One region of the Cellvibrio sp. QJXJ genome, then DNA from elsewhere that is predicted to be linked to it. Evidence: predicted binding sites of a transcription regulator. Region 1 holds the regulator's gene; each other region holds the start of a gene.
What was found. The regulator sigma-54, encoded in region 1, starts transcription at its own class of promoters, with help from an activator protein. The targets are predictions, from matches to a motif close to TGGCACANNNNTTGCNNT.

Region 1 (3,182 bases):
CAGTTAAAGCCCACATCTTCAAGGACATGCAGGGCGGTACTTTTTCCTGAGCCTGAAAGCCCGCTTACAATCACGAGGTGCATGGTATTGACCTGCTAAGGCGCTATAGCGACCTGATAAAGTGCGGCATCGCTATCGGCAGCACGCAAACGCTGGCGATAGTCAGCATTATTCAGCGCCCCAGCCAGAGCGGCCAGTGTTTGTAGGTGCTCATCATGAGCATCTTCGGGCACTAACATGGCGAAGAGAATGTCCACAGGCTGGGAATCTATGGCATCAAAGTCAATCGGGTCAGCCAATGTCAGGAGTGCACCGATCGTGCCGCTGCAGTTTTCAACCCTGCAATGCGGAATGGCAATGCCGTGTCCTATACCGGTTGAGCCAAGTCGCTCGCGACCAATCAAACGGCGAAATAACTCATCGGCATCAATGCCAGGAACATCCTGTGCGATGGCGTTGGCCAGTAGTTCCAGAGCACGTTTTTTGCTGCCGCCTTCAACGGCACACAAGGTTCGGCCGGGGCTAATAAGATTTTGAATTTGCATGGTAGGAGGTGATTACCAGGAATCTCTCAATTGTTGAGGCAGTGAGCGGAGATGATCTCGCTGCCTCCAGGGTGGGTTAGCGATGACTGCGCATCTTTTCTTTGTGCTTAATTAATTGGCGATCCAGCTTATCGGCCAATGAATCAATTGCTGCGTACAGATCTTCGTGAGTGGCATCCGCAAACAAATCTTTGCCGCTGACATGGATGGTTGCTTCTGCTTTTTGAATCAACTTGTCGACGGAGAGGATGACGTGAGTACTGGTAATGCGATCGTGGTGGTGGCTCAGGCGCTCAATTTTGCTGCTGACATAGTCTTTCAGCGAATCGGTAACTTCCAAATGATGACCACTGATGTTTATTTGCATAGATACTTCCTCTCGATAGAAACAAAATGGTTGTGATCAGCACAACCTAACAGCTCGTCCGTGATTTTCTTCCGAATTTCGTATTTATAACCGGTTAATGATAATTAAATGGTTTTGCGCTCATTAGAGGGTGGAATATTCAGCGACTCGCGATATTTTGCAATGGTACGACGCGCTACCTGAATTCCCTGTTCCGCGAGCAGGTCGGTGATTTTGCTGTCGCTCAACGGTTTTTTGGGGTTTTCCGCACTCACCAACTTTTTAATAATTGCGCGAATCGCTGTTGAAGAGCACTCGCCGCCGCTATCGGTACTAACATGGCTGGAGAAAAAGTATTTCAGTTCGAAGATACCCTGCGGTGTGTGCATATATTTCTGGGTGGTTACCCGCGAAATAGTGGATTCATGCATCTCAACAATTTCAGCAATATCGTGCAGCACCAGCGGCTTCATAGCCTCGGGGCCGTAATCGAGAAACCCGCGTTGTTTTTCCACAATACAACTGGCTACTTTAAGCAGAGTCTCATTGCGGCTCTGTAAACTTTTCAGGAACCAGCGGGCTTCTTGCAAATTATCCTTGAGAAATGTGTTGTCGCTGCTCGAGTCCGCGCGCTTTACCATGGAGGCATAATTGGAATTGATACGCAGGCGCGGTGCAATTTCCGGGTTTAATTCAACAATCCAGCGGCCATCGCGCTTTTCAACGAACACATCCGGTACTACATATTCCGTGTCACCACTGGCAATAATATCGCCTGGGCGAGGGTTTAGGCTTTGGATCAGGGTGATGGCCTGGCTCAACTCGGCCTCTTTCAGTTTGGTGCGGCGCATTAACTGACGGTAGTCGCGACTACCCAATATAGGCAAGTAAAGTTTGGCGATTAATTTTGCCGAATCCAAAAAGGGTGTTTTGGGGTCAAACTGTTGTAACTGCACCAATAAACATTCAGATAAGTTTTGGCTGCACACACCGCAGGGATCAAACTGCTGCAGCCGGTGTTGAACTGCAACAACTTCATCCAGTTCCAGCTCTTCAAAATCGCCACGCATTCCTTCGAATATTTCTTCGATGGTAATAGACAGCATGCCGCTGGGTTCAACCGCGTCGATAATTGCCATCGCTAACACCCGGTCGCGATCTGACATGGGCGTTAAATTGAGTTGCCACATCAAATGATCATAGAGTGAGTCGGTAACGGCGCGACGACTTTCAAAATCATTGTCTTCATTGTCGTAGTTGCTGGAGCTGCCGGTTGATGAGGTTTGGTAAACATCGTCCCAGCTGGTATCTACCGGTAAATCGCTGGGAATCGAGTCGCTCCAGTCACCGCTGTCGGCGCTGAAACTATCGCCTTCACCATAGACATCGCTATCACCAAAGGATTCCCCATCGCTAAAGCTTTCGCCCTCGCCAAAACTTTCAGATTCGCCGTAGCCTGGTTCGTTGAAGTTATCAGCGGTTGATGACGAGAAATTGTCGCTGGCACTGAAGTCGGCGCTATTGTCGGTGCCGGATTCTGCAGCAATTTCCTGCTGGCGGGTGTAATCAATCTTATCGTCCGCGCTGCCTTCGTAATCGCTGCTGGTAGTTGCTGAGTCAAAACCTTCCTCAACTTCCAGCATGGGATTGGATTCGAGCGCTTCCTGGATTTCCTGTTGAAGATCCAGCGTGGAGAGCTGCAAAAGACGTATCGCCTGTTGCAGTTGGGGAGTCATTGTCAGCTGTTGGCCGAGTTTAAGCTGGAGAGATTGTTTCATTGTTGTAGCAACAAACCCTTATTTAACGCGGGATGGAAAACATCTGTTAGGTGGAGTTTAGTCAGGGTTTGCGCTTCAAGCAACATACTTAAGCAAGCTTTATGCCTAGTAGCCAAATAATATTACTTGTCAAGTTGTTTGTCGGGTAGTTAAAGAGTTTGTTGAACTTACAGGCGAAAGTGTTCGCCCAGATAGACTTCGCGGACTTTGCTGTTACTCAACACTGTATCGGCATCACCTTCGGCAATAATGTGCCCTTCGCTTACGATATAGGCAGTCTCGCAGATGTCCAAGGTCTCGCGTACATTGTGGTCGGTAATAAGAACGCCAATCCCGCGATCTTTGAGGTGACGGACTATTTCTTTGATGTCGTTAACCGAAATCGGGTCAACACCCGCAAAGGGTTCATCGAGCAGGATAAATTTAGGGTCTGTCGCCAGTGCGCGGGCGATTTCTACCCGGCGCCGCTCACCACCTGAGAGTGCCATGCCAAGGCTGTCGCGAATATGGGTG
Region 2 (3,182 bases), 640 kb from region 1:
CAAACCCTGCCTGGAAGCCTTGGGCGATTATTCCCCCTTCGCCGAGCAGTTACTGCTGGCTACGGCAGCTCAGGAATCACAACTGGGGCTGCACTGTTACAGCGAGCAATATCAAGGGCTGGGGCTCTATCGAATAACCAGAAATAAACACCGCGAGTTGTGGGACCGCTATCTCATCCAGTTTCCCGACCTCGCCTCGCGCCAGCGCGGTTTAGCCAGCCAGCAGCAGTTTTTACTCGACCCCGAACGCGAATTGGTTACCAACCTGAGTTACAGCACTGGCATAGCATGGATGATCTACCGCCGCGCCCATATCGACTGCAATAACTTCCCCGACCTGCCGACCCTCGCCCAACTTTGGGCTGCGCATTTTGATAATGGCACCGGTGCCGTAAGAAATACCGACGGGTTTATCCAGTCCTATAACAAGTTGATCACACCTTATTTACACCGTCAGGTCGCCTAATCCAGACGATCTCATTCTGCTGACCTAGCGGATATCCAACACATCCACGTATTGCACCGCATCTTCTATGCGACCAAGCGGAGCGCTAATGGCGCAGCTGTCGTCATCTTCCTCGGCAGCGTGCTTGTTGGTTTCCAGATTGATGAAATCAAACAGGTTCAAATCAGCCAGCTGCGAAGGCTGCACATTGCGGATGGCGGTAAAAATGGTTTCGGTGCGGCCGGGGAATTGACGCTCCCACTGCACCAGCATGTCTTTCACCACCTGGCGCTGCAGGTTTTCCTGCGAACCGCAGAGGTTGCAGGGAATAATCGGGAAGCCCTTCAACTCCGCAAAGTGCGCAATATCCTCTTCCGAACAATAGGCCAAGGGGCGAATGACAATGTTGCGTTTATCGTCCGAGAGCAGCTTGGGTGGCATGGCTTTTAACTTGCCGCCGAAGAACATATTCAAAAACAGGGTTTCGATAATATCGTCGCGATGATGGCCCAAAGCGATTTTGGTCGCACCGATTTCATCGGCAAAACCATACAGCGTACCGCGGCGCAAACGGGAGCAAAGACCGCAGGTGGTTTTACCTTCGGGCACGACTTCTTTCACGATGCTGTAGGTATCGCGCTCGATGATGTGATACGGCACACCCAGCTCTGCCAAATACTGCGGCAGGATATGCTCGGGGAAACCGGGCTGCTTTTGGTCCATATTCACCGCCACTATTTCAAACGAAATGGGCGCGGTTTTTTGCAGGCTCAATAAGATATCGAGCATGGTGTAAGAGTCCTTACCGCCGGAGAGGCACACCATCACCTTATCGCCGTCTTCAATCATGCTGTAGTCAACAATGGCCGAGCCGGTCAAACGGCGCAGGCGCTTTTGCAGCTTGTTAAATTCCAGACGATCTTTGCGTTCGTGTAACTCTTTCATGGACTCAGCACTCATGGGGCATTAAAAACAGGGCGTTAAGACAGGGCTCGGCTCGCGCCGGGCAGCTCACCCGGCAGCGGCGCGCATTGTACGGATTTTACCCGCAAGTTGAAATCAATGACCGCCCGGAGGCAAAGCTTTGCCGGTATCAATTGATTATTTTGTCGCCAGCCATAAAAGCACCCCGCGCCAAGACTGGCCTCCAAGCGAGTGGCACAGCGCTTGCTCTAGGCAGATAAACACCCTCGGCTGTCAAAACCAGGGGTGACTTGTTGCCGCGAGGGGTTTCGAATGTCGTTTCTCGATAAATTATTTAAAAAAGGTCAACTCAAAGGCGCTGCCGACAGTGTTCAGAGTGAAGCCGCAACCAGCACGCCAGTGCCGGACGAATATCAAGCATTGTGGGAACTCAAAAAACAACGGCAGTTGCTGGAAGTAAAAATTACCGGCACTAGCCGCAGCTACCAAAGCATGATTATGGCCATCGACCTGGAGCGCGGCCTGCTCTGGCTGGATGACCTGTTTCCGCAACAACTGATATTGGATGCGGGCGACGAGCTGTGTATTCGCCACCATCGCAACACTGAAGAACTGGTAATTCGCGCGCCGATTGTGGCACTTGGCTCCAGTTATGGCACCTCGGGTATCGCTATCGAATTACCCAATTTTGCCTACTATCAACCGCGCCGCCGCTTTCCGCGCTACACCATTGGCCATCAATCACCCTTGTCGGTAAAAATTCGCCCAATCGGCCAGGAACCCAGCTTTGGCACCCTGCAAGACATTTCCGTGGGTGGTATGCGCCTGATGGTAGCGGGCAACCTCTTGCCTTACCTGCGCCATGGGGCGGTGATGCCGCTGTGTGAAGTCAACCTGAGTGAAGAGTTACAAATTCGCTGCCGTGCCCGGATTTGCGCTTTCCGTATGGGCCGCAGCCCTTATCGCCACACCCAGATCAGCATTGAGTTTATCGACCTGGAGGAGGACAAGCGCACGGCGCTGGGGCGATTTCTGCGCGAGCAACAATTCAATACCAGCCTGGAACTCGGCGCCCTACAACAGCATCGCCCGCAAACCAGTAGAGCCAACGGACGCGCCTACGCCGCCTGATAACGACATTTAAAACTACAGCAACGAATGCGAAACATATTCGCACTAGAGATTCGTTATTTTTGAACTAGGCTTGAATGACCGATTGTATTTATTTGAATTAAATCACATTTCGGGATTTTCATCGGCGTAACTCAGGATCTACACATGCGCAACAATGGCCACACCACCGGCAGAGAAGTACACCTTTCCAATAAGGATGAAATAGTTTCCTCGTCCAACCTGCGCGGCGATATCGAATTTTGTAACGACACCTTCTGTCGTATTTCTGGCTACAGCCACGACGAACTTATCAATCAGCCCCATAATATTTTGCGTCATCCACAAATGCCACCCGCCGCGTTTGCCATGCTCTGGGAAACGCTAAAAGCCGGCAAACCCTGGATGGGCATAGTGAAAAACCGCTGTAAAAATGGCGACCACTATTGGGTGGATGCCTACATCACCCCGCTGCGCCAAAATGGCCAAATTTATGGTTACGAGTCGGTGCGGGCCAAAGCCGAACCCCACTTGATCAAACGCGCTGAAGCCGTTTATGCACGTATCAATCAAGGCAAGGCCCCCTACTCTGCTGCTGAAAAATACTGGAGTCTTTATGGCAACAGCGTAGCAATCACTCTTGTCAGCTGGATTCTGTTACTCATCACCAGCGGCCTGCTGAGCTCCTTATCAACCACCAACG
Region 3 (3,182 bases), 1.5 Mb from region 1:
TGCGGCCGCGCATAAACGCGAGGGGCGCCACTTCAATCACACCGCGCTCCATCAGCTTGCCTACGGTATCAAAGCCCAGCATTTCAAACAGGGCATCGTAAAGCGGGCGCAGGTAGGGGTCGACTTTCTGCGCCAGGTCGCCTGGTAGAAACCCGAGTTTCTCACCTGCTTCAACCGCAGGGCGCACCAGCAAAATACGCTCTATCTCATTTTTCAATAAGGCTTCTACCGCACAGGCCACAGCGAGGTAGGTCTTGCCCGTACCGGCTGGGCCAATACCGAAATTGATGTCATGGCGCTGCACGGCGCGCACGTAACGCTGTTGGTTGAGGCCACGTGGCTTGATAGTGCACTTTTTAGTGCGGATAAGCGTAATGCCGCCTTCGTCGCCCGTGGTTTCGGTGGCAGGTGCTGTAGCGCCGATTGCGGCGTCATCCACAATAGACTCGGCGTTATCGAGTTGTTGCATAAGCTGTTCAATTCCTGAGGTTTGCAAAGCGAGATGTACTTCATCCGGGGTGAGTTCACTGTGACCGGTAAATTCGTAAAGGTTTCGCAGTAGTTCGGCGGCAGCACGGGTTTTGTTGGCGGGGCCTACCAGCTGGAACTCTGAACCGCGATTGCGAATTTCAATATCAAGGCGCTCTTCAATCTGGCGCAGGTGTTGGCCGAGCAGACCATTGAGGTTGGCAAGGCGACGACTATCACTAGGCTCCAGCGATAGAGGCTGGGTAATAATTTCCGGGGGGGATATAACGTGGGTGTTCAAGTGGTTAGTAGGCTCGTGTGACTTAATTAAAAGTAAGACTAAACCATTCAGCGGGAGGGATAAAGCCTAAATTACAGCTGAACAAACGCTGAACCCTTTGCTGAAGTTGCATGTCTTTGTGAGGTTTGTTTTATAACTTGTTGTATTTGCACTTGTTTTTCTCTTAATGCGAAGCCGGGGCGGTACCCGCCCCGTTAATAATATTCACATCAAGTTTTGTGCTCATTGGAATCACGACTTAATTTGCAAATTATTCACCACACCTTTCACATTTTCGTGTTTGGCGGCTATTGCTTGCGCTAATGCTTTTTGTTCCAGTGAACTCACTTGACCGGAAAGGGTTACCTTATGGTTTAGTGTGTCCACATCAATTGCCAAGCCTTTAATGTTGGGCGAAGCCAGCAGCTCGGTTTTAATTGCCGCAGTGGTGGAAACGTCAGCGACATACTGTGCGAAGTTACGACCTTGCGGGGCAACAGATTCTGCGTTTTTAGCGGGTTTTTCAATTACCTTGATGTTATTGGTCACTGCGTCAATGCCTTCAACGCCCAGCGCAATATTTTCGGCCAGTTCTTTTTCAATATCGGAGTGAACTTCTCCACCCAGAGTGGCCATATCTTTATCGACTTCAATGTCAATTTTGAATGCATTGAGGTGCTCATTCAGGATTAACGCTGTTTCCAGCTTGCTTTCAATCCAGCCGTCTTTGAATGCTGCTTTACTATCCTGCCAGGTCTGTTTGCTATCCTGTTTAAAGTCGGCCCAAAATTCTGCCGCGCTTCTTTTCTCAGTGTAAGTTTTTTCGGTATAAGTGTTCTCTGTATGGGCACTATTATTTGCTGCAGGCTCTGTGTTGGCTGCGACGGCAGACAGTGACGTGGTGAGCGCAAGGGCGCTAAGAGAAATGGTGATTGAGTCAAATAAAGTATTTTTCATGATGTTCTCCTTTGGAAAATTTTTTCAAAAAATATTGAAAATATTTCGTTGAAAAACATGCGCTCGTTAAAGAGGGCACGTAAAGGATAAAGCTTAATTCATGCCAATTAATCAAAAATTACCCGGGAACCACTGTTTTTGCGTGTGGGGAAAATCTGCGGGGGATATTTGATGTGATTATTTTTGGTTTATATGGCAGGTAATAAATTAAGATTTATGAAAAAACTACAAAAATATGTAAATTTTTATTAAAGGAAATTACATTGTGGGAGTGAGGTATATCTTTTTCGCGTAAAGCTGGTATGGAAATAGCAGATATCCTGAGTCAATGCCAATGCTCAGGGAGTCGTTATGAATAGTCCAATTGTGCATCACAACCCGGGGAGTACGCCTGATACACAGATAATAAGGCGTATTAATTTCTCCAATACTATAGGCATGGCTCTAAATATATTGGTAGTGATTGCAGTACTCTATACCTTGTATTTTTGCCGCACCTTATTACTACCGATATTTGTTGCCGGTTTTATTGCATTATTTTCCAGTCCGCTTGTGCGGCTCCTCGCCGATTTTAAATTACCGCATCCGCTTGCTGCCGCATTAGTGGTTATTTTTCTGCTTTTTATGCTGGGCTTGACCTGTGTTTTCCTCGGTGGGCCTGCTGCGCATTGGTTAGGTAGTTTGCCCGAGCTGGGGAATAAATTAACTGCACATCTAAATGGCTTTGCTGATCAGTTTAATTTGTTGCGATCACAGGTCATGCCCTCGGCTAGTCAAGAAAGTAATGCTGTTAGCAGCCTCTTTGAAACGATTCTTTTTTCTGCGGTGTCACTCGCCGCAGGTACTACGGCGATGTTTTTAGTCCAGGTTGCTGCAGTATTTGTCATTACTTATTTCTTTCTGGTATACGGTGATAACCTGATGCGTAATTTTGTTCGCTCCCAATCATCATTTGCCGAAAAAAAGAAAGCGGTGATTATCTTTCAAACTGTGCGCGACGATATATCCCGCTATGCATTGTTAATTTCTATTATCAATATTGGTTTGGGGGCAGCAACGGCCTGTGTAATGGCAATAATAGGTGTGGAAGATCCGTTGCTTTGGGGTACGTTGGCGGCCATGTTAAATTTTGCACCTTATATCGGACCATTATTGTTGTGCGTAATTCTGACCGGTGTCGGTTTTTTAGAATACGAGTCAGTGAGTATGGCGCTGCTGGTGCCAGGTAGTTTTTTGGCATTAAATTTTATTGAGTCGCAGTTGGTAACGCCAACAGTATTAGGTCGACGGTTTAATATGAATCCCTTATTGGTCGTGTTGTGGATGTTCGCCTGGGGTTGGCTGTGGGGGGTTATCGGCTTGCTAATTGCCATTCCTTTGTTGGTGTGCTTTAAAATTTTATCATTACACTTGAATTTGCTCGGTTGCTGGATCAATCTTCTTGATGGTGATGTCGCGAGTAACAAAGAGTAGTGGC
Region 4 (3,182 bases), 2.3 Mb from region 1:
GGCTGCTTTTTGCAACTTGAAAAACAATTCTCTGTTTCCCACTGAGTTTTCCATAAACACCGCTGTTAAATAACCATGTATCAAATGACTCAATACTTTCAACGGTTTTTTGGCAGTGATTTTTGAACGCAGCAACCGCACGCATAATCACCGAGCATTGATAATCAATAAAATAGGTCATATCCATCTCATCCGTTTCGGTATACAAATAGGATTTCCCGTATTGTGTAGCCGCTTCTTTTAATAGATTACTAATCGATATATAGCGGAAGGCACCATAATCTTTTTTAAACATAAACCAGTAAAACAATGCCCGCGCAACCCTGCCATTACCGTCATTAAATGGATGTTCGTATCCTATTGCAAAATGGATGCAAATCGCTTTTACCAAGGAATGAATATAGCTTTGACTTTCGATATCGTCATGATCTGTATTCACCCAATTACATAATGACTGCAAGCGCTCATCAAGCCCAGCAGCTGTTGGCGGCTGATGAACTATATTTCCATCACTATCCTCGACAACCACATTATCCGTCAGGCGAAAAATTCCCGGTGTGTATTTCCCGTCATCTATACCGCCAACGCCAATTGCATGAAGCTCTTTTATTAAATCAGCCGTGAGCGGAAGCAGTCGTTTATCCCATACAAAATGCATCATTTTAAAATTGCCAATAATCATGCGCTCATCCATGCTGCGCGGCTCACGCTTACGCTTGATCATCTCTTTCGCAACCAAGGTCGTTGTAGCCGCGCCTTCTAGCTGGCTACTACTTATCGCCTCGTCTTCAATCAGATCCTCTAGCATGTAAGCGATATTCAGCCCTTCGCCTACTTTTTTGTTAGCCCACTCTAATGCGGCGCTAGTAGTGGACTGATCGACGATTGTCGCAGTCTTCTGCATTAAATTAGTGGTTATATAGGTGCCCTTGCGCTTAGGGTCGACCTGACCGAATAACGACTGTTTTGCATGGGCGCGCGCTTCTTTGGTAAAAAACCAAGCTATATCAACAGATAGATCTTTTGGTACACGATGACGAAATTCATCGTAAGGTAAATACCGCCCCCGCGCATCAACAGGAGCAGCAAAAGGAATATACGGAGGCAACTGGTCAGAAGAGAGGCTTGCCCATGGGTTCGCTAGCTCGGCTTTGGCTGGAGGACGCTTAATCATCTCAATTCATCTCAAAAACAAACAATATTGAGATGAACTATAGTTTAGTCAGCTTCATATCTCAATATTTATAAAATTTGAGATATAGAAAGAAGGCTAAATCGCACCAATTTAGCCCCCCAACAAAAATCCCACGCACAACTTAAGCGCATAAAACCCTTCGTAAAAACCGCCTCAAAGCGCCCCATTCCATCCCCTTATAAAATTCATAACCAATTGAATAAAAAGACTTTTATTATTTTTAAATAGTAAATTTAGGACGCCGTTTTTAGGCTGGCACAGTTTCTGCAAAACCAACTGAAAAGCAATCTTGTATCCAAGATTGTATTTCAGATTTGAACGCAGGAACCATAATGACGCTGTTGCAAAATAACGAGACCACTGGCTGGACAATTACTGAATGGCTCAACGCCTATCGCAGCGAAGGTTTGCAGGCGCGCGATGCGCTGCTGAACCTTCGTGCACAACTCAAAGCCGATGACGCTGCCTGGATTTACATTGTTTCGGCCGCAGAGATTGAGGCACAGCTTAATGCGCTGGCGAGTCTTGATGATGCAACCAGCCTCCCGCTCTACGGTATCCCCTTCGCGGTTAAAGACAATATTGATGTTGCGGGCATGCCCACCACCGCAGCCTGCCCGGCGTTTACCTATATCGCCGAAGCCGATGCCACCTCTGTTGCACGCTTGAAACAAGCGGGGGCGATTGTGCTGGGCAAAACCAATCTGGATCAATTTGCGACGGGTTTGGTAGGCACGCGCTCACCTTATGGCGCCGTACCTAATTCATTTAATGCAGATTATGTGTCCGGCGGTTCCAGCTCCGGCTCAGCCACTACTGTTGCGCGCGGATTAGTACCTTTTAGTTTGGGCACCGATACCGCAGGCTCCGGCCGTGTGCCAGCGGGCTTTAACAATATCGTGGGCTTAAAACCAACCAAAGGGCGCTTCAGTACCAGCGGTGTTGTGCCCGCCTGTCGCAGTTTAGATTGCGTTTCGATTTTTTCACTCACCGTGGACGATGCAGAAACTGTTGCCAAGGTGATGGAAGGGTTTGACGCAACCGATGGTTATTCGCGCATTAACCACAGCACACCCATTTATTTTTCCGCCAAACCGCGTTTTGGTATTCCTGCATCACCCAATTGGTTTGGCGATACCCACGCCGAGGCGGCGTGGCTGGAAACACTGGAAAATATTTCAGCGCTGGGTGCGGAATTAATCACCATCGATTTCACGCCCATGTTCAACCTCGCGCAATTATTGTATGGCGGCCCCTGGGTTGCTGAGCGTCACGCCGCGATTAAGGATTTTATGCAAGACCACGCCGCCGATATGAATGATGTGGTGCGTGGCATTATTGAAAAAGCGGTGAATTTTTCTGCAACCGACGCTTACCGCGCTGAATATCAACGTGCTGATCTTGCGCGTGAAATCCAAACCTTAATGAGCGGTGTGGATGCGCTGCTAGTGCCAACATCGCCACGCCACCCAACACTCAATGAGGTAGCGGCTGACCCAGTGACGGTTAACAGCCAGCTCGGTACCTACACCAATTTTGTGAATCTCGCGGACTGTTCTGCTCTCGCATTACCTGCAACGCTGCGTGCCGATGGTTTGCCCTTTGGCATCACCTTAATTGCACCGGCATGGCAAGACGCCGCCCTCGCTGCCTTCGGTAAAAAATGGCACAGCAGTGTGAATTTAAAACTCGGCGCGACACAACAACCAACACCTGCACCACAAACAAATACCAATCCACCTGCTGGTTATGTGCGCCTCGCCGTTGTGGGCGCGCACCTCACCGGCATGCCACTTAATGTGCAATTGCAAGAGCGCAATGCCATTTTTGTGGAGAGCACTTATAGCGCCAGTAATTACCGTTTATTCGCGCTGCCCAATACCACGCCGCCTAAACCTGGATTAATTCGCACTGAATCAACCGGTGCAGAAATTATTGTGGAGTTATGGGATGTACCACTGCAGCACTTCGGCAGTTTTGTTGCACT

Region 2: the regulator sigma-54 is predicted to act here: its motif matches at 1,602-1,619, upstream of NNX04_RS05955 (flagellar brake protein).
Region 3: the regulator sigma-54 is predicted to act here: its motif matches at 1,794-1,811, upstream of NNX04_RS02370 (BON domain-containing protein).
Region 4: the regulator sigma-54 is predicted to act here: its motif matches at 1,449-1,466, upstream of atzF (allophanate hydrolase).

Annotation. Positions count from the first base shown of each region.
Region 1 is NZ_CP101662.1:2,024,309-2,027,490, reverse strand. Features, by position in the region: gene rapZ (RNase adapter RapZ) at 1-83, opposite strand, end outside; gene ptsN (PTS IIA-like nitrogen regulatory protein PtsN) at 96-545, opposite strand; gene hpf (ribosome hibernation-promoting factor, HPF/YfiA family) at 622-912, opposite strand; gene NNX04_RS08805 (RNA polymerase factor sigma-54) at 1,017-2,669, opposite strand; gene lptB (LPS export ABC transporter ATP-binding protein) at 2,837-3,182, opposite strand, start outside.
Region 2 is NZ_CP101662.1:1,388,739-1,391,920, forward strand. Features, by position in the region: gene NNX04_RS05945 (hypothetical protein) at 1-466, shown strand, start outside; gene ttcA (tRNA 2-thiocytidine(32) synthetase TtcA) at 491-1,390, opposite strand; gene NNX04_RS05955 (flagellar brake protein) at 1,682-2,500, shown strand; gene NNX04_RS05960 (methyl-accepting chemotaxis protein) at 2,648-3,182, shown strand, end outside.
Region 3 is NZ_CP101662.1:528,529-531,710, forward strand. Features, by position in the region: gene NNX04_RS02365 (PhoH family protein) at 1-769, opposite strand, end outside; gene NNX04_RS02370 (BON domain-containing protein) at 1,001-1,705, opposite strand; gene NNX04_RS02375 (AI-2E family transporter) at 2,057-3,178, shown strand.
Region 4 is NZ_CP101662.1:4,504,301-4,507,482, reverse strand. Features, by position in the region: gene NNX04_RS19515 (Fic family protein) at 1-1,174, opposite strand, end outside; gene atzF (allophanate hydrolase) at 1,528-3,182, shown strand, end outside.